3 regions of the Lysinibacillus sp. NPDC056220 genome follow, and region 3 is predicted to be linked to each of the others. Evidence: riboswitches for the same ligand, from Rfam matches in the RefSeq annotation. Region 3 holds a riboswitch; each other region holds the start of a gene.
The links. A riboswitch is a leader RNA that binds a small molecule or an ion and turns the genes downstream of it on or off. The one in region 3 is predicted to bind S-adenosylmethionine.

Region 1: linked by a shared signal. The riboswitch ahead of ACOZBY_RS09620 (Na+/H+ antiporter NhaC family protein) and the one ahead of metA (homoserine O-acetyltransferase MetA) in region 3 are both predicted to bind S-adenosylmethionine.
Region 2: linked by a shared signal. The riboswitch ahead of ACOZBY_RS17840 (O-acetylhomoserine aminocarboxypropyltransferase/cysteine synthase family protein) and the one ahead of metA (homoserine O-acetyltransferase MetA) in region 3 are both predicted to bind S-adenosylmethionine.

The regions. Positions count from the first base shown of each region.
Region 1 is NZ_JBMOXD010000002.1:935,993-946,804, reverse strand. Features, by position in the region: gene ACOZBY_RS09660 (carboxymuconolactone decarboxylase family protein) at 219-656, opposite strand; gene ACOZBY_RS09655 (Rrf2 family transcriptional regulator) at 983-1,483, shown strand; gene ACOZBY_RS09650 (nitroreductase family protein) at 1,551-2,177, opposite strand; gene ACOZBY_RS09645 (Ohr family peroxiredoxin) at 2,203-2,607, opposite strand; gene ACOZBY_RS09640 (MarR family winged helix-turn-helix transcriptional regulator) at 2,758-3,195, shown strand; gene ACOZBY_RS09635 (MerR family transcriptional regulator) at 3,495-4,313, shown strand; gene ACOZBY_RS09630 (DUF554 domain-containing protein) at 4,376-5,047, shown strand; gene ACOZBY_RS09625 (VanZ family protein) at 5,257-6,675, shown strand; gene ACOZBY_RS09620 (Na+/H+ antiporter NhaC family protein) at 6,891-8,171, opposite strand; SAM riboswitch class I at 8,276-8,379, opposite strand; gene ACOZBY_RS09615 (DUF3953 domain-containing protein) at 8,505-8,738, opposite strand; partial or broken gene ACOZBY_RS09610 (SAM-dependent methyltransferase) at 10,298-10,679, shown strand.
Region 2 is NZ_JBMOXD010000006.1:134,202-145,013, forward strand. Features, by position in the region: gene ACOZBY_RS17830 (DASS family sodium-coupled anion symporter) at 1-558, opposite strand, end outside; gene ACOZBY_RS17835 (glycerol-3-phosphate acyltransferase) at 759-1,391, opposite strand; SAM riboswitch class I at 1,547-1,660, shown strand; gene ACOZBY_RS17840 (O-acetylhomoserine aminocarboxypropyltransferase/cysteine synthase family protein) at 1,778-3,082, shown strand; gene ACOZBY_RS17845 (hypothetical protein) at 3,412-3,798, shown strand; gene ACOZBY_RS17850 (homoserine dehydrogenase) at 4,271-5,257, shown strand; gene ACOZBY_RS17855 (hypothetical protein) at 5,323-5,553, opposite strand; partial or broken gene ACOZBY_RS17860 (DMT family transporter) at 5,701-6,580, shown strand; gene ACOZBY_RS17865 (response regulator transcription factor) at 6,657-7,349, shown strand; gene ACOZBY_RS17870 (hypothetical protein) at 7,327-7,482, shown strand; gene ACOZBY_RS17875 (MFS domain-containing histidine kinase) at 7,498-9,702, shown strand; gene ACOZBY_RS17880 (acyl-CoA dehydrogenase family protein) at 9,752-10,812, opposite strand, start outside.
Region 3 is NZ_JBMOXD010000003.1:39,704-50,515, forward strand. Features, by position in the region: gene ACOZBY_RS10275 (hypothetical protein) at 397-582, shown strand; gene ACOZBY_RS10280 (DUF6241 domain-containing protein) at 625-1,233, opposite strand; gene ACOZBY_RS10285 (YhdT family protein) at 1,400-1,663, shown strand; gene panF (sodium/pantothenate symporter) at 1,663-3,108, shown strand; gene ACOZBY_RS10295 (TSUP family transporter) at 3,154-3,924, opposite strand; gene ACOZBY_RS10300 (TrmB family transcriptional regulator) at 4,052-4,834, shown strand; gene ACOZBY_RS10305 (hypothetical protein) at 4,856-5,239, shown strand; gene ACOZBY_RS10310 (nucleotide excision repair endonuclease) at 5,285-5,656, opposite strand; SAM riboswitch class I at 5,859-5,968, shown strand; gene metA (homoserine O-acetyltransferase MetA) at 6,067-7,002, shown strand; gene ACOZBY_RS10320 (endospore germination permease) at 7,058-8,857, opposite strand; gene ACOZBY_RS10325 (hypothetical protein) at 8,891-9,124, opposite strand; gene ACOZBY_RS10330 (Ger(x)C family spore germination protein) at 9,129-10,328, opposite strand; gene ACOZBY_RS10335 (spore germination protein) at 10,356-10,812, opposite strand, start outside.

The sequences.
Region 1 (10,812 bases), on a different contig from region 3:
AGAGAAATGTGGATATATAATAGAAGTTTGTCGTAGTGAGGTTACATTGGAAATAAAAAGGGAATCATATTTACTCAGTCCAAACGTGGAACATGATTTCCCCCATTTCATTAGATAATTCGATTAAGCTGATTTCCGATTAGAAATAAAAAAAGCAGAAATGCTGCTTTATCAACATTTCTACCTACTCCAGATTCATTTAGAACCAATTTTTTATATTACTCGGCGAAGTTGCCCATAGCAATCGAGATTCTATTCCAGCTGTTGATTTGGTTAATGAGAATTACTAAATCGACATATTCCTTCTCTGTATAATAATTACGAACTCGTTTATATACATCATCAGGTACACGCATTTCAGACACTAAAGTAATGTGTTCAGTTAATTCTAAAGCGACCTTTTCTTCTTCTGAATAGAATGTGCACTCTCTCCAAGCACTTATACAGTATAGACGTTGTTCAGTTTCCCCCATTTTTTTGGCATCAGCCGTGTGCATGTTAATACAGAACGCACAACCATTAATTTGTGAAGCACGAATTTTAATGAGCTCACGAAGTTTTCTATCAATACTATTCTTTTTCGTGTATTTCTCCATTTCCATCATTATCTTCATTGCATCAGGTGCAATGTCATAATAATCGATACGTTGTTTCATGTTACACTCCTCCGATTCAATTAAATTCCTTGATTTTGATGATAATTTAGTAAATTTCATGCATATTCAACCATGCCATCCTTGAGCAGGAAGAATTTGAAAACCACTTGTTTCGATTAAATTTACTCACTATACGGTCTCCCCACAAGAAATCAAGGATGACAATAATCGCCGATTAACTTAATCGTTGATTATCATTGTCTTTAATATAAGCCTGTTTTTAATTTTTGTCAAACTGATTTAATTTAGATGAAGTATTTTTAAGATATGATAATATACAAGATACATGTAAGTTTTTCTAAAGGGATTAGAAGTAGGTGATATGAATGAAATATAGCGTCATGGTAGAGTATGCATTACACAGTCTTGTCTATTTAATAGATGTGCCACCAGAGGAAAGTATCGGAATCAAGGATCTATCCGAATTTCAAGGACTATCCGAAACATATTTATCAAAAGTATTAGGTAAGCTATCTAAAGCAGGTATTGTCAGTTCAGTATCTGGTGTTAAAGGAGGATATAGGCTTAGTAAGAGGCCTGAAGATATTTCTTTTTGGGATGTTGTAAAGGCTGTAGAGGGTGAAAGTCCCATATTTCAATGTAAGAACATTAAAGCGAATTTTGCAAACAAAACTGGAAATTGTGATTCCTGTCCGTCAGCCACATCTGATTGCACCATTAATATAGTAATGTTAGAAGCTGAAGAACAGATGCGGAACTATTTACGAGGGAAAACAATTGCATGGTTAGAAGAAGAGCTTAATCGCACCTTGCCTAGTGAACGCATAGCAATGGCAAAGGAATTCTTCCACAAGAAAAATAGGTAACTCCCAAAAGTACAAATACCGAAACAAAGCACAGCCTCTTAGTGACTGTGCTTTGTTTTATTATTCATTATCGATTAAATCTTACAAGACGTTCAATTGGAAGACGTGAAGAACCATAAGCAGGTGCCGCCGCTTCACCAATTGCTAATAATAAAATAGGTATTTCATTTGCAGGTAATTCCATGTATTCCGCAAATTTAGCTTTATCAAATCCGCCCATTGGAACTGTATCAAAACCCATTTCTTTCGCCAATAGCATAATTTGCATGGACACTAAGCCAGCGTCAAAGTGGACGATATTTTCTAATGTTTTAGGCGAAGCTGAACTATACATTGTGAATGCGTCCTGTGCCAGTTTTTTGGCAATCTCTTCTGGCATATAACCTAACTCCACATTTTTTGCATAGATTTCCTCAGCATTTACATACATCTCAATATCGCCAATGACAGCAATAATAGAAGAGGCAGTTTCGATTTGCTCTTGATTGAATGAAAAGAAATTAATATTTTTTTGTATTTCCTTATCATCAATAACAATAAATCGCCATGGTTGCATATTGCTTGAAGAAGGAGCTGAAGTAGCGTCTTGTAGTAGCTGCATGATTGTTTCACGAGATATTTTAGTATTCGCATTGTATTTACGAACAGATTTACGTGCCTGCATAACTTGTTTTACTGTTGTAGTTGATAACATATGATTTCCCTCTTTTTCAAAAAATTTAAACTGCTTTAATTGTTACATTGATATTGCCCATTGTCGCTTTTGAATAAGGACATACAGTATGTGTTAGCTCTAATAATTGCTGTGCCTCTTCCAACTCTACCCCTTCAATATGACCTTCGATGTCCACAGCAAGTACATAATCAAAAGTAGCTTGCTCCATTAACTTAACGGTTACTTGAATCGTTGAGGCATGTTTAAGCTTTTTTTGGCGTTTAATTAAATCTAACGCACTATTAAAGCAGGCACTATAACCCGCAGCAAATAATTGTTCTGGATTTGTCACATTGTCTAATTTTGAACCTGGGGGTGCAATTTTTAAAGATAGTGATTGATCCTCTGCATAGGATGTACCACTACGCCCACCCTCATTAATCATAGTAGTTGAGTATAATTCTTTCATCATCAAAACTCCTTTTCTATATCCAATATTTTAAATTGTAAACAATTTAATTTTTACAAATTGAATTGTACACAATTTAATTGCGTTTGACAAGTAGGAATTTTATTTTTAATATAAATGTTAATAGAAGAACATGAAGAGGGGATTTTTATGCCTAATCATTTAGATAATCAACTATGCTTTCTTTTGTATGCCACATCAAAGGAAATCATTCGACACTATACATCATTATTAAAGCCATATGATTTAACATATACGGGTTATATTACCATTTTAGCATTGGAGGAAAACGAACAAATAACAGTGAAAGAATTAGGACAGCGTTTATTTTTAGATTCAGGTACATTAACACCATTACTAAAAAAATTAGAAGCAAAGGGATACATTTGTCGTGAACGTTCCAAAGATGATGAACGACAAATGCAAATCTATTTAACAGAGGAAGGTAATAAGGTTCGTCGAAAGCTACCTGAGGTATCACGTCAGGTCATGAAGCAATCTAATATTTCAGAACAGCAATTTATTCAATTGAAAAATGTTCTACAAGACATCATACACAATGATTGGGCCTTGAAAGACAAAAATTAAGCAAAGATCGTATCACCTAAAAATTTTGATTCATGCTAGTGGTAATAATTTTATACAGTCAACAGATAGAACCGTCATTGGACATTCCTTTCTTCCAACGACGGTTCTTTTCAATGGGCAATTTGTTAAACACATTCACTTATCTCCCCTCCCTTGATCCCGCAGTTCGTATCCTAGGATTTGGTCCAAACAAACTCACCAGCATATGGATGCTCTGATGAAATACTAAATTTTATTGGGTTCATGGACAAAATCAAGTACTATAATGATAATAGGACGTTTTTTAAAGGAAGTTTTAAATGAAGAATAGATTTTCAATTGGAGAAATGGCAAAGCTACATAAAACCACCATAAAAACCCTTAGATATTATGATGAAATTGATTTATTAAAGCCTATGTACACAGATAAAAACAACGGTTATAGATACTATTCAACAGAACAATTTGAGCAATTAAATACTATACATTATTTAAAGGAATTAGGTTTTTCATTAAAGGAAATTAAAGGACATTTGGATCACCGAGATATCGACGACTTTTTGCATCTCTTAGAGGAACAGAAACGATTAACCGAGGAAAAAATCCAAGAACTAGAACGAATTAAACGAAGGTTCCAAGATCGAATTAAGGATATTAAATTAGCACAAGAGATAAAGGCATTGGGAGTCCCTTTCATCATGGAAAAACAAGAGAGAAGAATCGTACGATTAATGGAAAAAATCAGTTCTGAACCACAATTGGAAGTTTCTCTGAGACAGTTAGAGAATTTGTCCAATATGAATTCTTCTATATTTATTGGAGGCGTTGGCCTAACCGTAAGTAGTTGCCATCTATTGGATAACCAGTTTCATGAATACAACTCTATATTTATTGTAGTCGAGGAAGAGGATCGGCAAAGTCCTTTATTGACCACGCTACCCGCAGGAAAATATGCCTGTATTTATTTTAATGGCAATCATAGTCATTCTCCTGTACATTATAAATCCTTACTGAATTTTATTAAAGCTCACGGTTTCCAAGTAATCGGAGATTCTATTGAAAGAACAATAATTGACCATTACATTTCAGGAAGTAAAGAAGATTACTTGACAGAAATACAAATACCAATAAAATGTTGACCCTCCCCTTACAGGAGGGTTTATTTTTTTACGTAAGAACAATTTTTAAAGGAGAATGAAAAATGTTAGGAACGATATTTAATACAATGATGATTATAGTCGGAAGCATCGTTGGAAGTATTTTCAAAAACGGGATAAAGGATGAATACCATCAAATCCTCATGCAGGCCATGGGATTAGCAGCGATGGGAATAGGTATAAATGCACTAGTTCAACATTTACCTGCCAGTAAATATCCGGTACTCTTTATTGTCAGTCTAGCTATAGGCGGATTATTAGGTCAAAAACTTAATTTAGAATCAAAATTTAATACGTTAGTAAATAAATACTCTAAGGGGAATTTAGCTGAAGGATTATCGACGGCGATTTTATTATTTTGTATTGGATCATTATCTATATTAGGTCCAATAGAGGCTGCATTAAAGAAAGATTATACCTATCTGCTTACGAACGGTATATTGGATGGAATTACTTCGATTGTTTTGGCCACTACATTCGGTATTGGGATAGCTATTTCAGGTATTGTATTATTTCTATGGCAAGGCTCCATTTACTTAATAGCTAGTTTAATGGAGAATTCCATCAATACTGACCTTCTAAATGAATTGACGATTATAGGAGGTATATTGATATTAGCGTCTGGTTTAAGTATTTTAGGTATAAAAAAATGTAATACCTTAAATCTTTTGCCATCATTAATAATCCCTATTATTGTGTTTTTGTTTATACATTAAAAAGCCATCCAAAAACCTTATGTCTAATTTGCTCAGGCACAAAACAATTGCGTGCTTGGGCTTTTCCGCTTTTCTTAAGAAATCTTCATAAATATTCTCTCTAATTATTAATAATTTCCATTTACACTATAAAAGTCGACATTACTAAGAATTCTCTCACCTGAGATGTAGCATTTGAAAATTATTATTTGATAAAGGAGTATCACACCTTGGGAATTGCAGAAATCATGAGCAATATTAAAATTTTGATGTTGCCAGTCATCCTAATTATTGGCTTTGAGTTTTTACTAATTGCACTTTATTACTTTTATTATCAAAGGCGACGAACAGATCGCCATAAACAAATCCCTGTAAAGAAGCTTCTTCTTGGCGCAATGTTTATCGGATATATTGTGTTTGTTTTAGAGCTAACAGTTATTGGTCGTGGCACTTCACATTACATGCAGATGAACCTACAACCATTCAGCGGTTATATAGACGCGTGGAAAAAATACTCTTTACGTGATCTCCAAAATTGTCTATTTAATATATTAATGTTTGTGCCATTAGGAATGTTCTTGCCTTTACTTATGGCTAAATGTAAAGAGTTTAAGTGGCTACTTCTAGTAGTGGTGGGGGCAACAGCCTCTATTGAAACATATCAAACACTTTCAGGAGCAGGGATTTTTGAGCTTGATGATTTAATCAATAACTCACTTGGGGGTATTATTGGCTATCAATTATACAAACTTGCAGTTTCTATTTCCAATCACAAAAAGGTCAAGGTGAAAAGTCTGATTGGAAACCTTGCTATCCCCCTATTGATGGGCTTAATTTTTATCGTTATGAGCATTGTCTACGCCCAACAAGAGTTTGGTCATTTAGCAATAAACGCTTATACAAAATCAAAAATGTCAGATGTTCATGTATCCACTTCATTGGAATTAAGCGCAGCATCAATTGTTGCTCCTGTCTTTAAGAAAAACGTTAAAAATGATGACGTAAAAGACCTGTTACAACAGAAATTAGGATTATTAGAGGTGAATACATCTAATAACCAGGACAATGACGAGACTTTATTGGAAGATAAAAATGAGGTCCCCTATACATTGATTACAAATGATTCCGAGGGCCAATGGTGGTTAACCGAAAATAATTATACCCCAGAGCAAACTTCAGCTGTAGGGCAAGAAGATAAGGCGAAATCATTGATGGATGAACTTGCTTTACTACCTCAAGATGCAGAATTTGCTGTACAGGAGAATGGTGAATTTGAATGGACATTACCAGACCGCACCGATGTACATAAAGATTACTGGACTGGGGATGTTAGTCTTGGTCTTAAACCGGATGGTCACGTGTATTCATTAACCTACAGCCTTCATGAAAATCAATTTATACGAGAGGTAAACATACTATCTCCTACAGAGGTATATGAACGGATCAAGGAAGGCGATTTTCCTCAAATAAAGTATAATGCGCTCGTTCAGGAGGAAGACCTTATTATAAAAAAAGGAGACCATATAGAGATTGATTCAATTGAGCTTTCGTATATGTATGATACAAAAGGTTTCTATCAGCCCATATACAATGTTGCAGGAAAGTTCAACGGCAACGATTGGTTTACTTTAATTCAGGCAAGAAAGTAATAGCTCATTCCGAATATTTGGCTCCAATTAACGGACAACCGGGCTTTCCATTGTAATGGGCTCCGTATTGGAATGAATTATCCCCTAAAAAATTGACTGCTTCCTAAGAGTGGAGCATGTTAGGTTTGGTAGTATATTACTCAAATATTAAAAATGACAAAAGTCATCGAGAGTGAACTTCTCGATGACTTTTGTCTACAGTCTGAAAGAAAAGTTTAGGCCTTCTTTTCTTTCGGGTACCCAATGAGAATAGCTATCATACCACAAATACCAATAAGAATAGGATAGAACGAGTATGGTAAGATACTCACTGGCGATATTTTGGCAACGCTTGCGGCTACTAGGAATTGAGCTCCGTATGGGAGAAGACCTTGAACCGTACAGGAGAAAATATCTAAAATACTTGCGGACTTTTTCGGCTCAATCTCATACTGATCAGCAATATTTTTGGCAAGCGGCCCAGCAATTAAAATAGCAATTGTATTATTGGCTGTAGATAAATTAGTTAGGCCCACAAGACCAGCTATACCTAATTCAGCGCCCTTCTGCGATTTAATCCTGCGTGTTACAAGGCGGAGCAAAAAGTCAATTCCTCCATTAAATTTAATAACCTCCACCATTCCAGCTATTAATATAGCTAGAAAGGCGATTTCAAACATACCTTCCATTCCTTCGCCAATTTTTTGTATAAGGCTCATTAGGTGATAGCTGCCATCTGCTAAGCCAACTGCACCGGCGAGGACAATCCCTAATGCAAGAACGAGGAAAACATTCATTCCCGATAACGCTAAAATAATCACTAAAACATAGGGAACAATTTTTACCCAATTATAGCTTAAATGCTCTACTTGAGCTGTTCCACCGGATGTCATAAACCCTAAAATAATGCTCGTAACCATAGCTGCCGGCAATACAATCCAAAAATTGACCTTAAATTTGTCCTTCATTTGCGCTCCTTGTGAACGAACGGCAGTAATAGTAGTATCTGAAATAAAAGATAAATTATCACCAAACATTGAACCGCCTATAACCGCTGCTATCACTAAAGCAATAGATAGCTCAGTCTGATCGCTTATCCCAACTCCTATGGGCGCCAGTGCAACAATTGTCCCCACTGACGTACCCATGGATAGAGAGATAAAACAGGCAATGATGAATAAACCTACAACAAGCAAGTTTTGAGGAATAATTGATAATGCAAAGTTAACAGTGGAATCTACGGCCCCCATCCCCTTGGCTACCTCTGAAAATGCCCCTGCTAATAGAAAAATAATAACCATCAGCATGACATTTAAATTTCCAGCACCTTGGCAAAAAATATCAACCTTCCGTGAAAACGATTCTTTTCGATTCATCGCTAGAGCCACAGCTCCCGAAATGCTAATAGCTACAATAACAGGGAAGGCATAAAAATCACCCGTCATAACCCCTGAACCAATAAATAAAATTATAAAAACAACAAATGGGATTAGCGCCCATGGATTCTCTCTCCTCATTGTTTACCTCCCAAAAATTAAAAATCAGCCCTATTTTTGTTTTTTCACCATAAAAAAGGCCTCATCTTGAAATAACAAGAAGAGGCCTTATAGTTAAAACGCTCCTCTTATCTATCAAGGACATTGCTTGCTGGATTTGGCACAGTAACTTAATAGTTCCGCTGCCGAGATTTCATCGGGCCAGTCCCTCCATCTCTCTTGATAAGAAGAAAAATATTATATTATATTTTTGACACAATATTAAAATACTAAAATAAAACATCCATAATTGCAACATGTTTTTAATTAGAAAAATTTTCTTGGCACTATCTTTAAGGTCCAGAATTCAACTTTTTAGATTAATATGAAGCTTTGTATAGACACATACACCGAAAATATAAATACGCCAACTAGAAAACAACCATATAATTTTCTCTCTCTCCCAAACTCTTTAATTCCTAATATTAACATAAATAAACCTAGGAAAAGGATCATTAAGAAATTTAGGCGGTATTCATATGTAATAAGTCCATAAATGGAAAGCGTGATGCCTATCGTTGATAAAATAATTTGTACTGTTTTTAACAAAACGATTCCTCCCTTTTTGCTTAAACAAATACTGTCAGTTATCTAACTTTTTTTGAATAAATAAATTCTATGATAGGTGATATGACCAATGTAAACCCAACGACTAAGAACAAAGGATAATTTTTCATGTCATTTAAATTGGAGACACCCTCTGAAGCAAAAAAAATTAGACAAGCTAAAATCATTAAAACATACTATCCAATTTTAGCATTGTGTGCTTCAATATGCTTATCCAGTTCATCTTTATCTTCTTTAATATCGCTATGGTTACCCGAAGAAGAATAAGGAAATAAAGCTAATTATAATAGAACCTCCATCAATTATTCCGAAACGAATCCATCTGTAGAGGGTAAAACTAACAATGTACAAACATATACAATGACTAAAAGACCGATTAATTTTTTCGATTGATGCATCCTTTGTCTAACCTCTATAGTGACAACTATTACCATTTAAAAATTGATTTATAATTTTAAAAAATCCAACAATACCCATTTAAACAATAATTTGTAAAATTCGGTTCGCTCAAAAAATCTATCCCTTTATGGCAAAACGGGCCATGGGAATTTCAGCTCTCGCCTCTTTTTCACAACTAATGACATTCGATTAACAAAAAATAACTTGTTGGAAGTATGGCTACGTTTGTAAGATAAGGCTAGCTTGCCTCATAAATTAATGTTCTTGAAATCTCAGATAAAAACAAAAAACCAGATGCTCCTCATAGAAGAGCGCCTGGTTTTATTGTGAAAGTGAATCTTACTAATTTACTTAGTTTTGATTCGTATTAATACTACGCTAAGTTAAGGCGTTGAACAAGTTAAAATATTTTCCAATCTAATTTTTGGGGGAATTCTTGTTTTTTCGAGCATAGGATTTACTCATTGCTATGTAATTTTCTAAAGTTCATGATTTTCATAAAAGTAGAAAGCCAACAAAAAAGACTAGATGCCTACATAATTATGTAAGTTCTAGCCTTTTAAGTGAAAGTGAATCTTACTAATAATATTGCTTAGCTTTAGATTCAATTATGAATACGAAAAAACAGCTAAAAAGTTTCACTATTTGTCCTATTTTTTCGTATAAAATAGGATTGTCTGCACAAAAAGACCAGGAAATCACGGAATAAGTGAATCCTGGCCTTTTTGTGAAAAGTGAATGTTACTAGCTTGCTTTAGTTTTTGTATTCTACTAGTAAGGTAGACGGTTGACGTTGCGATAAGTTACATAAAATTTAAAAATATTTTTTAAGCTTTTACTTGAATAGCAAAATCCCGCTGCCCCACCTAGTAATAACGGAAAGTTATACCTCCCTTTTGACATTGTATAGCTGCCTTTTCCAGTGTCTTTGAATGGAGATGGTTGCTGTAAAAAGAGGTATGAAATTTCCCATTTGCAGTTGTAGCACATATATCATTCACCAGAAGTCTACGGTGCATTTCCACTTCCTCGGGATTGCTCCTTGCTGAGAATCTTTTCTTTTACATGAATCAACTTCATCCGACGACTTTGCAGAATGAAGTGGGTGCCAATTAAGACTCACAATTACGAGAAAAGTGACTCTTTTGAAACAAGGCTTTCAGTATAAAAAAACATTTTTTAGTCACTTAGGTGTCTCCTATTACTTAACGAAAGAACAACTGGCTAGCTTAATAGACCATCTTTTTGCCCTAGTTATAGTAGGCAGTTCACTTGTCTTGGACTATGGTGATGAATCGTTATTTAGGAAAAAGGTATCTCTAACAGAGTAGAGAATATGGTGAAGATGGCGGCAGCTGGTGGTGAACCAATGAACTCATGCTATGAGGAAATGAAGAAGACACTAGATCAATCAGGGCTACTCATCTATCTCTATCTGCAATTCAACAGCTTTATTTTCAACATCAAACTGATTATCTATCCGCTTTTGAAACAATCCATTATCTTCACATTGTTAAAAAGTAAAGTATAATCAAATCATTTTTAAAACAATTCTTAATTTTCTATCTATTTCCCAGGCAATTAACTATTTCGATATAATATTTATGTATATGATAGTAGTGTAAAGCTAATTAGCCTTACACCTCCTAGATTTGTT
Region 2 (10,812 bases), on a different contig from region 3:
ATCACGCGGTAAACCAAATGCTGCGACCATTCCAAGAAGTATAGGGACTACTGCGCCAGCACGTGCAGTAGCTGAAGGAACAAAAAATGCAAGGGCAATGGAAACTAATATAGCACCGAAAACAATAGCTTTTGTTTTTGTTCCTACAAGTGAAAGAATCCAGAGAGCAAGTCGTTTATGCAAATTGGTAATTTGCATAGCTGCTGCTAGAAAAAGAGCAGCTGCTACTAGGGCGACAGCAGAATTACTAAAACCACTTAATGATAGTTTTAAGGCGCTAGCGGTACCTAGTTGTGCTGTGGGATCATCCATGGAGGGTGCAAGACCTAGTAAAACGGTGACGAGTGCAATAATCATTGCAGAGCTAACAGGATATGAAACGGCCTCAGTTACCCAAAGGATGACCGCGAAAGCTAAGATGGCTAAAGCGCGCTGCCCAGCTACAGGTAACTCACCGTTATTAGGTAAAAAAATAATAATAATTAATAAAGCAAAAGCCAACCCAATCCATAAAGGCTTTAGATTACGCTTCGTTGCTGCTTGTTTAGGTGAAGACATATTTTCTCATCCCTTCTACGTCTACGTAAAAATGACGGTTATTATCCTTAACATCGGTCAACAAAATGTTTTTTTAAGATAAGAATTCATCCATTTATTGTATAGAATGAAAGAAAGAAAAATATGTCAGTTTACAGCTTTAATAGTAATTAAAGAGAAAATTTGTGGTCATAAAAAATACAAATCTCTCTCGGGAAATACTATTTCTTTTTCTTGAAGGCAGAAGTAACTTTAGGCTCTGTTCCATTGGTTAAACGTTTAATATTTTCAAAGTGCAAAATAATAGCAATACCAAAAAGTAGAATGGCAATAATGGTTGGGCCTAATCCAGGAATCCATAAATAAGTAGCGGTACAAAAAACGAGGTAAAACTCTAATACACCAACAATTAAATAGTTCGTTGCGAAAGATAAAATAACAAATAGAATAAGTGCAAATAAACCAATCTTCCAATCAACCGCAAGTAAAATTCCAATGATGGAGGCAGTTCCTTTTCCACCGTTGAAGCCCATATAAAAAGGGAAATTATGCCCCAAAATAACCCCTGCAGCTATCAAGTAGGTGAGGAGCCATATTTGTTCTGCTGTTAAATGTGTTGCATCTGCTAAATAAAAATGTGCACCGACGATGGCTACGACGCCTTTTCCAATATCGATAAGAGCTACTAAAACGCCATATTTCCAGCCGAGTGAAAGCGTAGCATTAGAGGCACCAGCGTTGCCATGGCCAGCTTTTTTTAAATCAACCCCGGATAAAAATTGTGCCACTTTAGAGCCGTGAATACAGCCAATCAAATAGCCAACAACTAGAAAAAAGATCACGGCTTTTACCATAAAAATACTCCTTTCAAATTTTTTTCTAAAATAGTGTATGCGTTCATATTACGTAAAAGAGCAGACAGAAGTTTCGGAAAAAATAAAATTTAGATGTTGACAGAAAAAAACTCTATGCTTATACTTTGTAACAACGATGGAAATTGAATCTCATACTCTTATCAAGAGCGGCGGAGGGATAGGCCCTATGATGCCCGGCAACCAGTAGGTGATGAACTTACTAAGGTGCTAATTCCTACAGATTCTTACTTGGATCTGGCAGATAAGGGGAGGAAAACTTGCAACCGCAACCCTCTTCTTAGCTGAAGAGGGTTTTTGTTTTCTACAGAAAAATCCTCCTCATCTCCGGTACCATCGTAAAAAAAATAACCAAATGGAGGTACACAATGACAAATTTTAAACCAGAAACACTGCTGTTACATGGTGGTCAAGAGCCCGACCCTGTGACAGGTTCTAGAACAGTTCCTGTCTACCGTTCAACTGCTTTCGTTTTTAAAGACACTGCTCATGCGCAACGTCTTTTTGCCTTAGAGGAAGCTGGAAACATTTACACACGAATTACGAATCCGACAGTGGATGTTTTTGAAAAGCGTGTGGCTTTACTAGAAGGTGGAACAGCAGCAGTAGCACTTTCATCTGGTGCAGCAGCTATTGCATTTTCTATTTTAAATTTAGCTAGAGCAGGTGATGAAATTGTAGCTGCTAGTTCTTTATATGGTGGTACGTATAATTTATTCGCTAATACATTACCAAACTATGGTATTAAAACGATTTTTGTAGATGAAACAAACCCAGAAAATTTTAAGGCTGCCATTACCGATAAAACAAAAGCTGTCTTCGCTGAAATTTACGGTAACCCAAGCTTAAAGGTTTTAGATATTGAAGCAGTGGCTAAGATAGCACATGACCACAGCTTGCCATTAATTATTGATAGTACATTTGCTTCTCCTTATGGTTCCACACCTATTGATTATGGTGCAGATGTGGTAGTTCACTCAGCAACTAAATGGATAGGTGGTCATGGTACAACTTTAGGTGGTGTTGTTGTAGACGCTGGTAAGTTTGATTGGACTAGTGGTCGATTCCCAGGCTTTACAGAGCCGGACGCTTCTTACCATGGTTTACGCTATGGAATCGATACAGCCTCTGCAGCTTTTGCTACAAAGCTACGTGTACAGTTGTTACGTGATTTTGGCCCAACATTAAGTGCAGATGCAGCTTTCAATCTATTACAAGGTTTAGAGACGCTTCATTTGCGTATCCCTAAACATAATGAAAATGCTTTAGCTGTAGCTGAATATTTACGCAACCACCCATCTGTGGAGTATGTAAATTATAATGGCCTTGAAGATTTTCCAACACATGAGTTGGCGAAAAAATATTTAAAAAATGGCTTCGGTTCAGTGCTTACCTTTGGCATTAAAGGTGGACGTGAAGCAGGACGAAAGCTTATTGATCATGTAAAGCTGTTTTCACATGTGGCAAATGTAGGTGATGCTAAGTCGCTAATTATCCATCCAGCATCTACTACGCACCAACAATTATCAGCAGATGAACTAATTCAAGCTGGTGTAACCGAATCGCTCATTCGCCTATCAATCGGTTTAGAGGCAGTGGAGGACATCATTGCAGATTTAGAGCAGGCTATTACTCAGGCAACAGCAGTAGCTGAACAAACAATAGAAGCTTAATATAGAATAGAGCGGTGAATGTTGTAGCGTTTACGTATTTTCTCATTCGAATAGCCTCATTTGGTATATGTTAAACGTTGCTACATCCACCAATTATTGCACCCGTTCATTGTCAGAACCTTTCAAAAAATAATACCGAGTATTTTTATATGCATTATTGACTTTGTTAAAACCTTGTTATATACTTGGAAATAAGTTAAGTGTACGGAAAAACCTCTTGGAAAAGGTAACTGTTTTCATAAGTGCTCCCCCACTTTTGAATAGATAGGAGAGTAGTTACATAGCCAGTGGCTACTCTTCAAAAAACTAATGATAAAGGAGTGTTTAAAATGGGTAATGTCTATAGTGCGCAAAACATTGCATCTTATTTAATTTATGAACTAAATGAAGGCCATGTATTTGTCAACAACCAATCCATTCAACACATCCTTACATTAGTAGAACGTAAATGGCAACAAATTTTTGGTCATTCAGCGTATCAGGAACAGGTATGCACAGATGATAATGGCTTTATGGTTAAGGAAGTTTATGAGACGTATGAGAAGTATGGTGTGAGCCACATCCAGCTTCCAGCAACAGAATTTTATTTGAAATATGGTACATTTCAATTAGTGGAACGTACGTATGCAATACCAAATTTTACAGAAGAAGAAATTTGTATTGTTCAACAAGCTTTAAAACAATATCGTTATCAATTGCTTTCAAAAGCGAGCTAAAAAATCCCTCATATATTTAAGCTCATTCTCTGCTGCTACAGGGAATGAGCTTTTTTTATAGCGGTTTGATTATTTAGCTGGTTTATGGGTGTCTGAACATACATATATAATAGAAGAAAGACATCATAATTTGAATGCAAAGAGTCAATATTTGTTCAAATCTTATCGAAAAACTTAAAAAACGTATAGTAAAGGGAATGAAAACGATTTCCTTTGCACGTCTAGGGAAAACAAATGTCCTTCCTAGAAAGATTTTTCTTGTGTAAAGTATATATATACGTTACAATTTTCTTTAAGTTAAATTTCGAATTATTTGAATTTGTATTTGTTCTAACATGTACTGAATAACAAAATTTACCCCAAAAATAAGGGGTGGCTAAGGCCTGCGGTTGGTGTCAAACAATTTGACACAACCCCATGGAGAGATTGGCTTGATGAAACTGCGGAATGTAAGTTGGAGGGAATAATAAGAATGGCAACTATAAAGGCAGCGATTTTAGGATTTGGAACGGTAGGTCAAGGGATCTATCATATATTAAAGGAAAAGCGAGAAGATCTTAAAAATAAATTAGGTATTGAGTTGGAAGTAGCGAAGATTTTAGTAACAGATGCTAGTCGCGAACGCGTCCCAGGCACAGCACATTTAATGACTACAAGCATGGATGATGTTTTGGCTGAACCAGGTATGCAAGTAATATTCGAAGCAATTGTGAACGAAGAGCCTGCGTATAGCTATTTAAAGCGAGCAGTAGAGCATAAATGCCATGTTATTACTGCCAACAAAGTCATGTTTGCAAAGCGTGGATTAGAGTTACAAGAGCTTGCAAAAGCAAATGGTGTTTTTGTAGGTTTTGAGGCTACAACTGCTGGAGGAGTACCTGTTATTAAAACTATGAAAAATATATTACTTGTTAATGACGTAAGTCGTATACAAGGTGTTTTAAATGGTACGTGTAATTATATTTTAACCAAAATGCGAGCTGAGGGCTGGTCATTTGAAACAGCTTTAAAAGAAGCACAAAGTTTAGGTTATGCAGAGGCAGATCCGTATAATGATATTTCTGGTCAAGATGCCTTTAAAAAGTTAATGATTTTAAGTGCCTTGGCATTTGGAGAACAACCTGATTGGGCGGATGTAGAAGTGATTGGCATAGATAGTATATCAGCTTCGCAAGTTCATGAAGCATGTGAAAAGGGTCTACGTTACCGTCATGTAGCTGAGGTAGAAAAACTAGCTAGTGGGAAAATTGTAGCAAAGGTTGGTCCACAACTGGTTGATAAAGAACATCCACTTTATCCAGTCGATGATGTGTTCAATGCAGTTGCACTAGAAACTAATTATATTGGCACTTTAACCCTAGTAGGTCCTGGTGCTGGAATGTACCCAACAGCAAGTGTGATGGTAGAAGATTATGCTGAAATCATCGGGAAAAGGGCAGGGTTTGTTGTAACGATTTAATAATTACTGTTTTATAAAGTTAACCCGCCATTCAACAATATTCTATTGTTTGAATGGTGGGCTTTTTAATCCTCGTCTTTTACGTCAATATCCTCTGGTATGGGAGTAGATCTCCATATTTCGATTTCCTCTTTAATACGCTCCAATTGATTAAAATACGTACTAAATTGCCCACTATTTATGAGAATCATATTTCCATCGAAAACGGAACGGATGCGTCCCTCATAGACTAGGCGTAATATCTGTTCTTTAGACATACCTAGTTCAATAGCTGTTTCTTCAATTGTTTTGTACATACAATCGCTCCTTTAACTGTATTTATTATAACGTTCATTTAACCGAATGCATACTTGGTGAATGAAAATAGTAAAAATGTTAATTGTTTGATTTTGGATAAATATGTATGATAAGTATGGAAGAAGGAATAAGGCGGAGGGGTCTACATGTTAAATCCATTGTTTGTATTGTTAGCAGCTATTTTATGGGGAATGACAGGAACTGCCCAAACATTTTTAGATAATAATGTATCTCCGATTGCAGTCGCCACTATTCGTTCTGCCATTGGTGGTGGGCTCCTCTTAGCTATTACAATTATTTTCCGTAAAATTAATTTCCTAAATTGGTCATGGAAATGGACGATTTTAGCTGCGGCAAGTATTGCTCTTTTCCAAGGTCTTTTCTTTTCATCTATTCGTCTAACAGGTGTAGCGGTTGGAACTGTTGCAACCATTGGAAGTGCACCAGTATTTTCAGGCATTATTGAATGGTTGATATGGAAAAATCGACCGTCTGGTATTTGGGGCCTAGCTACATTGATGGCAATCATCGGCTGTTTTTTTATTATTTATTAATAATGGAGAAGAAACTGTACAAGCGAGTGGCTTTGCTTTAGCGCTTTGTGCAGGGTTATCTTTTGCGTTTTATACAAATATTAGCAAGAAATTAATGGCGCAGGAAGATGCGTTACCAGCAGTTGCTATGACATTTTCCCTTTGTACTTTATTTTTATTCCCTTTTTCACTCTCTAATGGGTTTACCTGGTTAGAAAATATGCAAAATCTATGGACGATATTATTTATGGGAATTATGTGTACAAGTGTAGCTTATTTATTGTTCTTGAACGGTTTGCAAAAAATAAATTCATCAACAGCTGTCACTCTATCGTTAGCTGAGCCATTGACAGCCGCAATTCTTGGCGTTTTTCTAGTTGGGGAACAATTAAGTGGATTGTCCTGGTTAGGTGTAGCAATGCTATTAGGCGGCATTGTTGTATTGACAATAGGTGGGAGGCAAAGCAGGCTTCATAATAAGCTGAAACCTTAAGAAATTCTTCATTTTTTTACTAGCTGGTTTTTAAGATTTGAAAGGTACACTTATATTTGAGAGCGAGGTGTCTATCATGACGAAACTAACAGTTCTTGTTACAGACGACGATCAAGATATTCGTGATGGTATAGAAATTTATTTGAAAAATGAAGGCTACAATGTTATTAAAGCTGCAGACGGCTTAGAAGCATTAGACAAGCTAGAAAATAATGAAGTACATTTAATCATTTTAGATATAATGATGCCCAATATGGATGGGATTACTGCGACATTTAAAATTAGAGCAGAGCGCAATATTCCTATTATTATGCTTAGTGCAAAGGCAGAGGATGGCGATAAAATTCATGGACTATCGGTAGGCGCGGATGATTATGTAACAAAGCCATTCCATCCATTAGAATTATTAGCGCGGGTGAAATCACAGCTTAGACGCTATGTACAACTAGGAACGTATAGTGAAGGTGCAACAAAAGTAGAAATTGACGGACTTATTCTTGATGAAGATGCTAAAGAGATCATTTTAGAAGGAGAACCAGTTCGACTAACACCAATAGAATATAAAATTACGGAATTATTAATGAAAAATGCAGGGCGTGTTTTTTCGATTCGTGAAATTTATGAACGAGTTTGGAATGAGGAAGCCTACAATGCTGAAAACATTGTAGCCGTACATATTCGAAAAATTCGTGAAAAAATTGAAGCGGACCCAAAAAACCCACGCTATCTAAAGGTGGTATGGGGCGTTGGCTATAAAATGGAAAAATAAAATAGAGAAGTATATGACTATTGCAGGGTTCATTGCAGGTGTTGTTGGACTTATTTATTTTGGCGTTTATGCTTATCAAATCGTCGATTCTCGCTCCTCAGAGGTTTTACAATTATTAGAAAGAATTTTTTAGAGGAGTGTTAGAGTCATGATGAAAAAATGGAAATCTCTACTAGTGTTAATGAGTCTCATTTGGACTATTTTCGGCATCTTTACTTTTTGGCATGTAGGTTATCAGTATATTGGTAAGTCCTATTTTGAATCAGAAAATTTCCAACATGAAATCGATAATTTTACTTCAGAACTTGGGCCGTTAGTAATAAATTTACCGAGGGCAGAAGACTTGAAAGGGAAAATAGAGATTACGCAGGCGGAAATTGAAGAGCATCGTAATTATTATGGTACATTAGGACAGCAAATCGATAATATTAAACAACAATACGAACAGCGAATTCAGGAAGCAATAGATGCCAATGCGGGAGAATTACAAATAAAGTTAGAAACTGAACGCGATAATAAAATTAAGGACATTACAGCCAATTTCGAAAACGATGAACATGTGCGAAAAAAGATTCTTGCTGGAGAAGAAGCACTTATCGATAAATATATAAAGGCAGCACAGGATGAAGCGAAAACCTTTAAAAAGTCTTATGATTACTGGTCTTATGAGTTGACGAATTCTGAAACAGGAGAAACATACCGTGCAGGGGATGTTTCAGAAAGTAGCGCCTACAAAATAAAGTATTCTGAGCGAAATCCTTTATATGTAGGGAACATTAGTAATAATGTAAGAGATATTTTTTACCGTACAGAAACTTATGTGAACGTCGATAATCTTTATGAAACAGCAGAGTATACAGGAGTCTTAACCATCTCTAAAAAAGCAGTTCAATCATTAGGGGTTATGCAGGATTATAATCGTTTTCATCGTAATCAATATACCTATTTCTTTATATGGCTCACTAGTATAATAACGGCAATTTTCGCTTGGAGAGGTCGTAAGGATGTACTGCAAACTGTCAGAGGTATGAAGGAAAAAGATATTTTAAATAAGATGAAATTCGATTTTCAAGTTGCCTTATTGTTAATCACTGGGTTTATGTATCTTATTTCTTCTCAAATTGTTTTCGAATCGATTGAATACACTTACGATTACAATTTTCAATATAATTATGTACGCTCTATCCTAGATTTCGCCTTTAAATTAGGTGTGTTAATTGTTATAGGAATTGCTTTCTTTATTCAATTAATTTGGCTTTATACAAGAATAGATACGATAAAAAAGTTAGAGCAAAATGTGAAATCCAGTTATTTATGGTCACTCGGGGATTCACTTACGGATTTATTTATTAATCGCTCTATAGCGTTGCACGCACTGTTCATGTTAGCGGCGGCCTTCTTTGGAGGAGGAAGCCTTGTCGCTTCTATGTTAAGGGGAGGAGCTTTCCCAGTCCTTGTTCTAGGCATATGTATGTTCGTAGGGTTTCCAACCTTGATTGTATTCTTATCAAGAATGGGTTATTTAAACCGTATTATGAAGGATACGAAAGATATGGCCAATGGGCGACTGAATCGTGACGTGAAGGTGAAAGGTAAGTCCCCGCTCGCTAGTCATGCGGAAAATCTTAATCATTTACGAGAAGGCGTTCGGACATCCATGCATGAGCAGGCTAAAAGTGAACGTTTAAAAACAGAGCTTATTACAAATGTGAGTCATGATTTACGAACACCGTTAACTTCCATTATTACTTATACAGATCTTTTGAAAAAATCTAATCTTTCAGAGGAAGAACGTCAACAATACATTCATATTCTTGATAAAAAATCTGAACGTTTAAAAGTATTGATTGAAGATCTTTTTGAAGTATCGAAAATGGCAAGTGGTAATATTGAGCTGCAACGAAGTCGTGTAGATTTGACACAACTCATTCAGCAGGCAGTAGGGGAGCATAAGGAAGATTTAATTCAGTCGCGTTTAGATTTACGAATGGCGATGCCGCATGAGCCTATTTATGCCTATGTAGATGGTCAAAAATGGTGGAGACTCATTGATAATTTAATTGTTAATGTATTGAAATATGCATTAGAGGGCACACGCGTCTATGTGACGTTAAAACGAACAGCAGATGGCGATGCTGAATTAACAGTGAAAAATGTAGCGAAGTATGAAATTAATGAAGATGCTGAGGAATTATTTGAGCGTTTTAAACGTGCAGATGCTTCACGTCATACAGAGGGGTCTGGACTTGGATTAGCCATTGCACAATCTATTGTTGATTTGCATGGAGCTCGAATGACAATTGATGTGGATGGCGATTTATTTAAAGTGACAGTTCGAATTTCAGCAGTATAGGGAGGAGATGGTGGCAGAGGATGGCCACCATCTTTTTTCCATTACACCATTACAGGCCTAAATTCTTGGCGATAATTACTTTCATGACTTCATTGGTGCCTGCATAAATGGGCATAACAGGGATGTCTCTATACCTTCGTGCAATCTTATATTCCTCCATATAACCATAGCCCCCATGAAGCTGCATACATTGTGTGGCTATCTCACGGGCATTTTCAGTTATCCAGTATTTCGCCATGGAAACTTTTGTTACTACATCTTTTCCTGCGAGATGCTCTTCAATCAACGTTTCCAAAAATGATTTACCGAGCTCCATTTTAGTTGCCATTTCGGCTATTTTAAATTGTGTATTTTGAAAATCTCCAATTGACTTACCAAATGCTTGGCGTGATTTTACATAGTCGAGTGTTAAGGCAAGCATATCCTCAATTGCTGTTTGTGCAGCAATCGCTACAGCTAAGCGCTCTTGTTGAAGTTTTTCCATCATATAAACAAAGCCCTTGCCTTCTTCACCAAGTAAGTTGTGTGCTGGCACTCGGCAATCTTCAAAGAATAGCTCAGCTGTATCTTGAGCATGCATGCCGACCTTTTCCAGCTTCCGCCCTTTTGTAAAGCCTGGTGTACCATCTTCAATGACAAGCAGACTTATACCTTGGTGTTTTTTTTCAGCGGACGGATTTGTTTTAACGGCGACAACCACTAAGTTGGTATGAATTCCGTTTGTAATAAAAGTCTTTTGGCCATTAACAATATAATGGTCACCATCGCGAATAGCAGTTGTTTGAATATTTGCTAGGTCTGAACCTGTACCTGGCTCAGTCATGGCGATTGCTGTAATATAGTGGCCTGAAATACATTTTGGCAGCCACCGAGATTTTTGCTCGTGTGTACCGTAGGACTCAATATAAGGTACAACAATATCATTATGCAGACCAATCCCAATAAGACTTGAACCTATACGCTCAAGCTCTTCTTGAATAATAACACCGAAACTAAAATCAAGTCCTAGTCCACCATATTGCTCTTCAACTTGGGGGCACAGATAGCCCATATCACCAAGCCTCCGCCAAAATGTAAGCGGAATGAGATGATCTTTTTCCCATTGTGCAT
Region 3 (10,812 bases):
TCCTCACTCAATTTCTATACCCGAATCTCGACGTTTTTCTTGGTATAGTATTTCCGATGAAGTTGATACGGTTTTACCCTTTTTAAGGCATCTTTTTCTCAGTATACAGCAAATTGTACCTAATTTTGGTCAGACATTTGATACATGGGACCAATTATCTCGCTTTCCAAAATGGAGGAGCTCAATCGCTGGTACAAGCTGTTTATCAACTGCTTATGTAACATAGATAAGCCACTCCTAATTGCTCCGTTGTTGGCTATGAGGATGCCTTTCCAATCATAGGAAAATTCCCAAAAGCAACCTTCGCATCATTAGATATGGCTGGTCATAATTTGCAAATTGAACAACCTAAATTGTTTACCAATCTAATAAGTGAATGGTTGGATTGTGTGAAGGGTGGAAAAGGGAGGCGTCACATACAATGATAAAAATAATGAAATAGGACTAGTAGGTGACACAGTAATTTTACGAGAATTCAATGAACATGACTGGGCAGATGTTCATCAATATGCCTCACAAGAAATTGTCTTTCAGTATCAAGTAAAGACGGGGGTTACTGTATTTTTAAGACTATATCTTTAAAAATTCTCCATTAGTAGAAGTTAAAAAAGCCAAGATAGCTGCTTATCGCTTATTAGTGGAACTACCAAACACATCTACTACCTCTTTAGCGAAAACCCGAAAGATATAATCGACTTCCTGTTCTTTTGTGGCAATTCCATAAGCGATCCCACCTTGCTTTGACCCTTGAAGATACCACATATGATTATGGTCTTGGTCTACAGATGAAAAATCACCGTTTTTCCAACGATTCAATACATCCAAATATTGTTCACTATGTTCGTAATCATCCATATTTTCCTCTACCATTTGCAGCAATGTGTCAATTCTTTCAGGCGTAATCATAATAGATGATTCTTTCTCATCAGCCATTATTTTTTGATGCGACATTTGTTGAAGTACTTCTTCTACTAAATTGTCAACAAATGGTTCATCTCCACTTTTCCATTCATCCATCCTTTTGGAGAATACTGGGTTTTCCCAACCGAAGTTCGTATCTACTGTCGATACAAATTCTTCCTGGACCTCCTTTTTGGAACGGTTATCTAATTCGCTGTTAGTACTTTTATTAGAGGTTGCTTGTTTATAATTCTTGTCCATTACTAAATAGGTTCCCCCTATGCTTAACAACGCCGTTACAACAACGATTCCTACTACATGTATCCATCTCATTCATTTTTTTCTCCTTTTACAATTACTACTAACATATCGTGTGAATGGTCTTGTGTAAATAAATCGTCAATTAAAGCGTAGTAAAGTCAAGGACGCTTATTTGTCCACATCTCTTCCCATCAGACCAACATATCAGTAAAATAGAGTAGGTTAGGGGGATTGTCTTGTGAAAGATCAACGCTTTAAAATTGCGCATCGAGAGGCACTTATTGGAATTGGACTAGTCCTTGTGAACTTTGCGATTTGGTTTGGCTTTGCATATGGACTAGGTGCAGGGGATCCCGCAAATTATTCGTATGTTTTGGGTTTTCCTGCTTGGTTTTTCTATAGCTGTATCGCAGGGACAGGCTTTATGATCCTGCTCGTCTGGATCGTTATGAAGCTCTTCTTTAAAGAGGTTCCATTTGATGATGGGGAGGAGGAGCGCTAATGCACTGGCAAGTTGTATTTCCATTGCTATTATTTCTAATTATTATTTTTGGAATTGGACTCTGGGCCAATAAACATGTTCGCTCCTCTAACTCGTTTCTACAGGAGTATTTCCTTGGTGGTCGAGAAATGGGTGGATTTATTCTAGCGATGACCATGATAGCTACCTATGGTAGTGCGAGCAGCTTTATCGGAGGGCCAGGAGTAGCTTATACGAAAGGACTTGGCTGGGTACTACTTGCCATGGCACAGCTACCTGCGGGCTATTTTGTCCTGATGATTTTAGGGAAGAAATTTGCTATTATTGCTCGTCGTTACCAAGCTATTACGCTCATCGACTTTTTACGTGAGCGCTATAAAAGCCATGTCATTGTCATTCTGTCTGCTATTAGTATCATTGTCTTTTTATTTTCAGCGATGATGGCACAGTGGGTAGGGGGAGCCCGTTTAATCGAGTCTTTAACAGGCTTACATTACACGGCAGCATTGTTTATATTTGCGATATCAGTATTAGTGTATGTTATCATTGGTGGCTTCCGAGCAGTTGCTTTAACAGATACTGTTCAAGGTACGATAATGGTCATTGGAACTGTTATTTTATTAATCGGAACTATTATTGCAGGTGGAGGCATCGATAAAATTATGTCCTCGCTGGTCGCAGAAAATCCCCATTTCGTATCTCCATTTGGAGCAGAAGGGGATTTAACGCCTCTGTATGTTTCAACTTTTTGGATATTAATTGGTGTAGGTGTGGTGGGACTTCCCCAAATTGCCGTGCGTGCGATGAGTTATAAAGATTCTAAAAGTATGCACTTAGCGATTATTATTGGTACGATTGCTATTGGGACCATTATGTTTGGGATGCATCTAATTGGTGTGTTAGCACGACCTGTCCTACCTGGCATCGACATTGGTGATAAAGTCATGCCACTCTTAACATTGAAGGTGCTGCCGCCATTTTTAGCAGGGATTGTCTTAGCAGCGCCAATGGCCGCTACCATGTCCACTGTCAATGCATTACTTATGCTAGTAAGCTCTACGGTTGTCAAAGACATCTATCTAAATTACATGAAGCCACAGGCAAGTGATGCCGAAATTAAACGCGCAAGCTTTATTGTAACGACTGTGATTGGCTTAGCAGTGATCGTCTTTGCACTCCATCCACCTGATTTATTAGTGTGGTTAAATTTATTTGCATTTGGTGGGCTTGAGGCAGTCTTTATTTGGACGGTAGTTCTCGGATTATACTGGAGGAAAGCAAACAAATATGGCGCCATTGCGTCCATGATTTCAGGTATGGCTTTATATATTTTCATCGACCGGTTCTATCCGACGGCCTTCGGTATGCATACCGTTACGATTCCAATTGTAGCTTCCCTTATTATTTTTGTAATCGTAAGTCTTGCTACTAGTCATAAATTTAAGGACGAGCACTTCGTCATATAATGTAAAACAACGCCGCAAATTTTGGACTGTGGCGTTGTTTTTTTATTAATGAATCATATAATCGTAGGCATTTTTTGCAAGGAGTGTCATTGTCACAATAATAAAAAGCGTCCGGACAAAGCCGCTTCCTTTTTGAATGGCCATACGAGAGCCAAGCATAGCCCCTCCAATTTGAGCAACCCCCATGACTAAACCATAGACATAATGGATTTGACCTAGGTAAGCAAACATACAAACACCTGCCACATTACTTGCTAGATTTAAAAATTTCGCATTTCCTGCCGCCTTTAAAAAATCAAAGCCAACAAGCAAGAAGCTAAAGATTAAAAATGAGCCCGTTCCTGGACCAAGAAACCCATCATAAAATCCAATAGCAAATAATAGCATCATAAATAAAAATAAGTGGGTTTTCGACAGATTTTTTACCGTTGAGACAGCGCCCCAATCTTTTTTAAAGATCGTATAAATCCCAACAGCTGCCAGCATGATAAGCATTAATGGTTTTAGTAGAGCTGGGTTAATTAAATGAACAGTCCATGCACCACATAATGATCCAATGAAGGCGAGAGGGAAATATTTCAGCACAGATCGAATTTCAAGCTGACCAGAACGGTAAAAGGAAATGGACGAAGTAAGTGAGCCCATTGCGCCTGCTAACTTATTGGTTGCCACAGCGGCGGCTGGATTTAGGCCAACAAACAATAGAGCTGGTAAGGAAATTAAACCGCCACCTCCAACGACTGAATCGATAAATGCCGCCAGAAATCCAAACGAAATTAAAAGTATTAGAATATGTACATCCACATCAAAAACCATGTCTTACACCTCATTTTAATTAGTTACTACTGAAATAGTAACTAATTTATTTGAAGCTGTAAAGCCTAACTTTTTCATTGGCAAATGTTCACAACAGTAGCCTATAATAAAAGTATGGAGGGATGATATGGATGAATTAATCGCCCAATTAAAAGAACTGGGATTGACAGAATATGAGGCAAAGGCCTATACAGCACTCGTACAAAATAGTCATGTCAGTGCCTATCAAGTTAGCAAAAACTCTGGGATTCCAAGAGCTAGAATCTATGACATATTAAATGGTCTTGTTGAAAAGGGATTCGTACTGAAAGAGGAAACGGCGGATCAAACGACTTATTCTTCTATTCCTGTCGAGATGTTTTTGCAGCAAATTCAACAGCGCTGGCAATCGAATTTTACATCGATTAGTGATCAGTTAGAAAAACTAGAAATGAAAGAACAGGAAGCGGAATCTAAAGTATTAATGCTAAAAGGGAAGCAGACGATCGTTAATTATTGTCAAACCTTATTAAAAAAAGCAGAGACAAAAGTCATCCTATCGATGTGGGAAGATATGTACGATACCTTACGTGAGGATATTGAAGAGGTATCTCAGCATGTGGAGGTGCATGGCATCACTTTATATGTCGAGGAACATCTAGCATCTATAGACATGCACAGAGCCACACACTATACGAGAAAGACTTCTACACCTCATTGGTTTATTTTATCGGTTGATGGTCAAGAAATGATTTATGGTCACTCGCCATCCAACCAAGAAACCGCATTTATAACGAATGACCCTGTGCATATTTATTTACTAGAGGATTATATTTGGCATGATGTTCTTATCAATAGACTAGTAAAACGCGATGATAATGAACTGGAGGACTGGATTGCTAAAGAACGTAAAGCATTTTTCTTAGAGTAGTTATAAGGGAAGGGGAGCATCTTGAAAAAATGGATGTTGCCAGTATTACTTTATTTATTATTGATGGGTGGATGTGATTCTGCACCGCTGCCGGTTTTTCCTAAGATTCAAGAGCTAACAATCGTTCCTGACCATATCCAACAACATATTATAGCTACAGACAGAATTCAGTTATTGTATGAAGATGACGTGACGTACTATCTTGTCATGTTTTCAAAAGGAAATGTGCTAGCAAGTGTAGCAGCTAATGAAAATAGGTTAGTCATTCATTTCAAGGAAGGAAGCGAGCAAAAGAAAGAAGCTCTACCCTATGTCTATGCCATCAACAAAAGCGCGGAGCTGACTATTATCGAACTGTATATTAACGGCAAAAGCATGCCGATAGATCGTATTACCATGCTGTAATAAAAAACCGAAATCCCTAAAAAGAGATTTCGGTTTTTATTGATATTAATAAAATACTTTATCTACATTGTATTTGGAGCGGAACGTATTAATCGCATACGTTTCATAAATTTCACGTTCCATAGGATCTTCTACTTCATAGACTTCAATTTTGAAGACCTCGTCACGATAGTTTTTCATCGGAGATACATTGTCTTCAAAATGTTTTTTTATGCGTTGGCGAATTTTACGTGCTTTGCCGACAAATAATAACTCATTCTTTTCATTATAAAATAAGAAAATGCCGCCTTTATCACGTGTGATTTTGTGGAAGTCGATGAAACCAAAGTATGGTGTAATTGGGACATCACCTGGTTTTACATCTTGTTCGCGTTGGCGAATAACTACATCTGGTTTTGGAAATTCAATATTAATCAAAGTATTCACGTTCCTCTCTATTACTAAAGATATATGGTAACATAATAGCGGCATGTTTACCATAAAATTTCATGTAGAATAACCATATACAGCAAGCTTAGTGTTTATCAAATGAATGTAGAACATGCATAGGAATAACAAAATATTCTATGAATTATTGATATTCTAACTAGTCCATGTTACAATTCAAAATAATTAAATAATCTTATCAAGAGAAGCAGAGGGATTTGGCCCGATGACGCTTCAGCAACCTCTAACAAATGTTAGAAAGGTGCTAATTCCAGCAAAGGTTTTTCCTTTGAGAGATAAGAGTGAACGTGAAAAAAATCCTTCTCATTCTATCTCATATGGAATGTGGAGGATTTTTAATTTTTTTAGAAAAAGGAGCAAAAAAGAGAGGGGAATGCTAGATGCCAATTAATATTCCGAAAAATTTACCTGCTGGGGAGCATTTACGTGAGGAGAAAATCTTCGTGATGGAAGAGGATCGTGCGAGAACACAGCAAATACGTCCATTAAACATATTAATTTTAAATTTGATGCCCGAAAAAGAAAAAACGGAGCTACAATTATTACGTTTACTAGGAAATACACCATTACAGGTCAATATTACTTTTTTAAACACGGCTACTCATGAATCTAAAAATGTCAGTAAATCACACTTACAATTATTTTACACAACGTTTAACCAAATTCGTCACCGACGTTATGATGGTATGATTATTACTGGGGCACCTGTAGAAAAAATGCCATTTGAAGAGGTTAACTATTGGCAGGAAATTGCTGAAATTATGGATTGGTCTAAAAAGAATGTGACATCCGTGCTACATATATGTTGGGGGGCACAGGCTGCGTTATATCATCATTATGGAATAGGAAAAATAGAGCTTTCTGCTAAATGCTCCGGCGTTTATTCTCATGTGATTACTGATTTAACAGTGGATTTAGTACGAGGCTTTAGTGATTTATTTACAGCCCCTCATTCTCGCTATACATCTGTCTCGATTGACGAGGTTCGCAATCATCCAGACTTACGCTTATTATCCTATTCAGAGGATGCAGGTGTGTTTATCGTGCAATCTAAAGATAATAAAAACATTATGATTACAGGTCATTTAGAATATGATGCGACAACACTGGCTGATGAATACAGTCGCGATGTTGCCAAGGGCATTGATATCAACGTTCCAGTAAACTACTTCCCAAATGATGATCCAGAAAAGGAACCGATGAATACATGGCGTGCCCATACACATTTATTGTTCTCCAACTGGTTGAACTACTATGTATACCAAGAGACACCATATGAATGGGACTTTGTGGACGAAATTGAATATCATATTTAAATAACAATGAAAAAGTCTAATTTCTTCGCTAAGTAGCTGAAGGAATTAGACTTTGTTATTCTAAATTCTTCTTGTCAGAAACCGTAATATCTGGTTTAGCCTGATGGTTCTGATTGGAATCTGTAGCAACATCGTTAGTTGGATTATTTTGATTGGCATCCATATTATTAGGTTTCATCTGATTATTCTGGTTGGAATCTGTAGCAGCATCGTTAGTTGAATTATCTTGATTGGCATCCATTTTATCAGGCTTAGTGTGATTATCTTGGTTGGAATCAGTAGTAACATCGTTAGTTGGATTATCTTGATTGGCATTCATATTATTAGGTTTCATCTGATTATCCTGGTTGGAATCAGTAGTAGCATGGTGAGTCTGATTATCTTGATTGGCATCCCTATTATTAGGTTTTATCTGATTATCCTGGTTGGAATCAGTAGTAGCATCGTTAGTTGGATTATCTTGATTGGCATCCCTATTATTAGGTTTCATCTGATTATCCTGGTTGGAATCAGTAGTACCATTGTTAGTTGGATTATCTTGATTGGCATCCATTTTGTCAGGTTTAGTGTGGTTATCTTGGTTGGAATCAGTAGTACCATTGTTAGTTGGATTATTTTGATTGGCAGCCATATTATTAGGTTTCATCTGATTATCCTGTTGGGAATCCGTATTAGCGGGGTTAGGTTGATTTCCTTGATTAACATCCGTAATACCACCCACATCAGTTACTTGCCCCTGATTAGCATTCGCAGCCGCATTCCCTTGTGATTTTCGATTACGTATGACGGCTACAATAAGTAGCAGGATAGGTAATAAAATGGTAAAAATAAATGAATAGATAGGCCAAATTTCATTATTATAATTGTCGGAATGGACAATATCAGGATGAATAATTTGTGAAAGACCAATCATAATGATACCCATTGGTAAGATAAGTGGGCGGTGATCCTTCAGTTTCATAATTTGTGCAATTCCCACAACCGTTGTATAGAAGTACATAAAGGTCCGAATAAAAATAGATGTAATCCACATAAAAGCCATGATAATTTCAATACGCTGTAAAAAGTTGCCGATCGAGATTCTCTGTGCTAAAGCATAGCTAGGAAAAGTTCGGGAAGCCGTATTGGCTGCCCCTAATACTAGTATGCAAAGGGTAATCAATGTTACTAAAACAAATCCACCGAGAATCGTGCCTATGTAAAATCCTTTCTTTGAGGATTGCTGGACATTCACACTGGCAGGGTAAATCATTAATAACATAACTAGGGAAAAAGAAAAGACGCTCATAAAGCGAATAATACTATAGAACATGGATGTTTTGGATACTTCCATAATTGGTTGTATATTTTCAAACTTAATTTGTGGAGTAATACAAACAATAAAGAAAATAAAAATTAAGATAAACATAGGGAAAAGTATTTCTGCTGAGCGAGCAAAGGTCTCTAACCCTAAATAGGCAGCATACATAATAATAATGCTAAACAACAAGGCGAATGCCAGTGTGGGTGTTTCTGGCATTACCTCTGTTTTCATAAAAATGCCAATAAAGTATAATAGTTCTCCTCCCGAAAATAGGGTAAGGGACAGAAAACCAATCACTGTAATTTTTCCAAAAAAGCGACCGAAAATTTTTTCATTTGCCTCAATAAAATTCAGTGTGGGTGTTTGGTTGCCTAGCGTCAAAAATAATTTCACCACTAGTAAACTAAGGACAACTCCAATGCTGGCAGCAATCCAGGCATCCTGCTTACTGGAGCTTGCAATAGTTGAAGGGATAATCAAAATGGCTGTACCGATAGAAAGGAGGGACGTAATAATTGTAAATTGTCTTGAACTAATGACTTCTTTTTCCATTTAACTGTCCTCCCATACATGTCGATGTGTCTACTATTTTGTGAGTGAAACGATAAAATCCTTAATAGGTGTAAAAATAAAAGTTACGAAATCTAGAGGGCTCGGGATATTTATTTTGAGGGCAATACCCATATTAAGTGCTGTCCCAATTAGTAAAAGAATAGAAAAAACAAGAATGGTTTTAGTTTCCTTTTGCTTTTTGAGCTTTGGGATGAATAGTAATGCAATAATGATCGAAATGATGAAGACGGCTACCGCTAATACCATGCTACTATTCCTCCTTTGGCTTTTTTAATAATGAATTTTGCATTGTCCCTAAGCCTTGTGTCGTTACTTTTACACGAACATGGACAGGAAGATCAGGAAAGATAGTTGGCCAATCATTTTTGATTTTTTTCCATTGTTTAGCATCTGCACGATGAAGGGCATCCCCATAGCCTAAAACATCCACTTGGTATTGCTGCTGAATTTTTTCTAACGTTTTTTCAATACGTTCATCGATGCCTTGTGCTGTTTTTTTATTGATATAATCCATGGTTTTATTTTTTGTGAGATTAATATCACATTCGACCTCACCTACATTTTGCTCCACATCTATTTGGACATCAATTTGCGGTTTCCCATTTTGAAATGACCCCTTTACTTTTGTGGAGGATTGCGTAATCTCAGTCGACAGCGTACCTTGTTTTGGACAGGTGACGATTTCAATGGTACTTTGTATTTTGTCACTGAGGAAACTAATGCTTTTACTTTCTCTCTCTGAAAGTAAACCAATGTATCGATCTCCTTTAAAGACGGCCAATCCTGCATAATTTAATATCACAGGAGTTTTAACACGTTGGACATTTGTTTTATCAGCACCTAATTGTTTGTCCCCGTGAATTTCAATAGCAGAAATTAAAGCTCCATTATCCTTTTCATTGAGCCTCGTGACCAATTCGTCTATATTAATCGCAATTGTAGAACCCCAAACTTTTTCAGAAACCTTGAGCGAATTTAAGATTTTATGAGCAGGCACTTTTTCGATAGGTGTAAGAACATTTAACACTTCCTTAGCTGTAGCCTCATGAGACATAATGACATCGAAATCTTTTCTAAACTCATGGTCTCGTGCAATCAAATCCAATGAATCACTAATTCCTTCTTTGGCGAGGTCTTCACCTAAGACAACTACTTGTAAATGAGCAAAATAGGGTTTTCGTGCAGCGGTAGTTGTCATTTTACGAATGGCCTCAAAAATTGTTTCCCCCCTTGAATGATAGCTGATAACTGGGGTGCGCTGAGTGGGGGCTTGTCGCATTGAAACCTCACTAGGATCAACAATTTGAACTGTAATTTCAAATTCGTCCTCTACTTTATCTATTCCAAGCGCTACGACAATGGCTAATTCATTTAATTCACGCTTACTCCAGCAGCCACTTAACAGTAAAGGGAGGATACATAGTAAGCAAATTGTTTTTACTTTTGCCATAATTCATTCCTCATTTGTTCAGTAGTTTTATTTCCTGCCTGTTCTTGAGACATATTTATGCCCTCTGACAACATTTTTCTGATTCACCAAACGTGGACGTGTTAATAAACGTCTGCGTGGGAGCAATAAAAAAGCATCTTTTTGGTCCTGTATAATGAGTGGGGCAAATGGACTTAAATATGGTACACCAAATGAACGAATGCTGCATAAATGAAGAATAATGACTATAATGCCAAACATAACTCCAAAAAGACCAAACATAGCAGCTAAAATCATTAATGGAAAGCGAAGCACACGAATCGTATTGGACAAACCATAAGCAGGGAATAAAAAACTACAAATGGCCGTTAATGCTACAATAATAACCATAACTGCTGAGACCACACCGGCATCTACCGCTGCCTGGCCAATTACCAAAGTACCGACGATAGACACCGCTGGACCGATTGTTCGCGGCATTCGAAGCCCTGCCTCTCGTAGTATC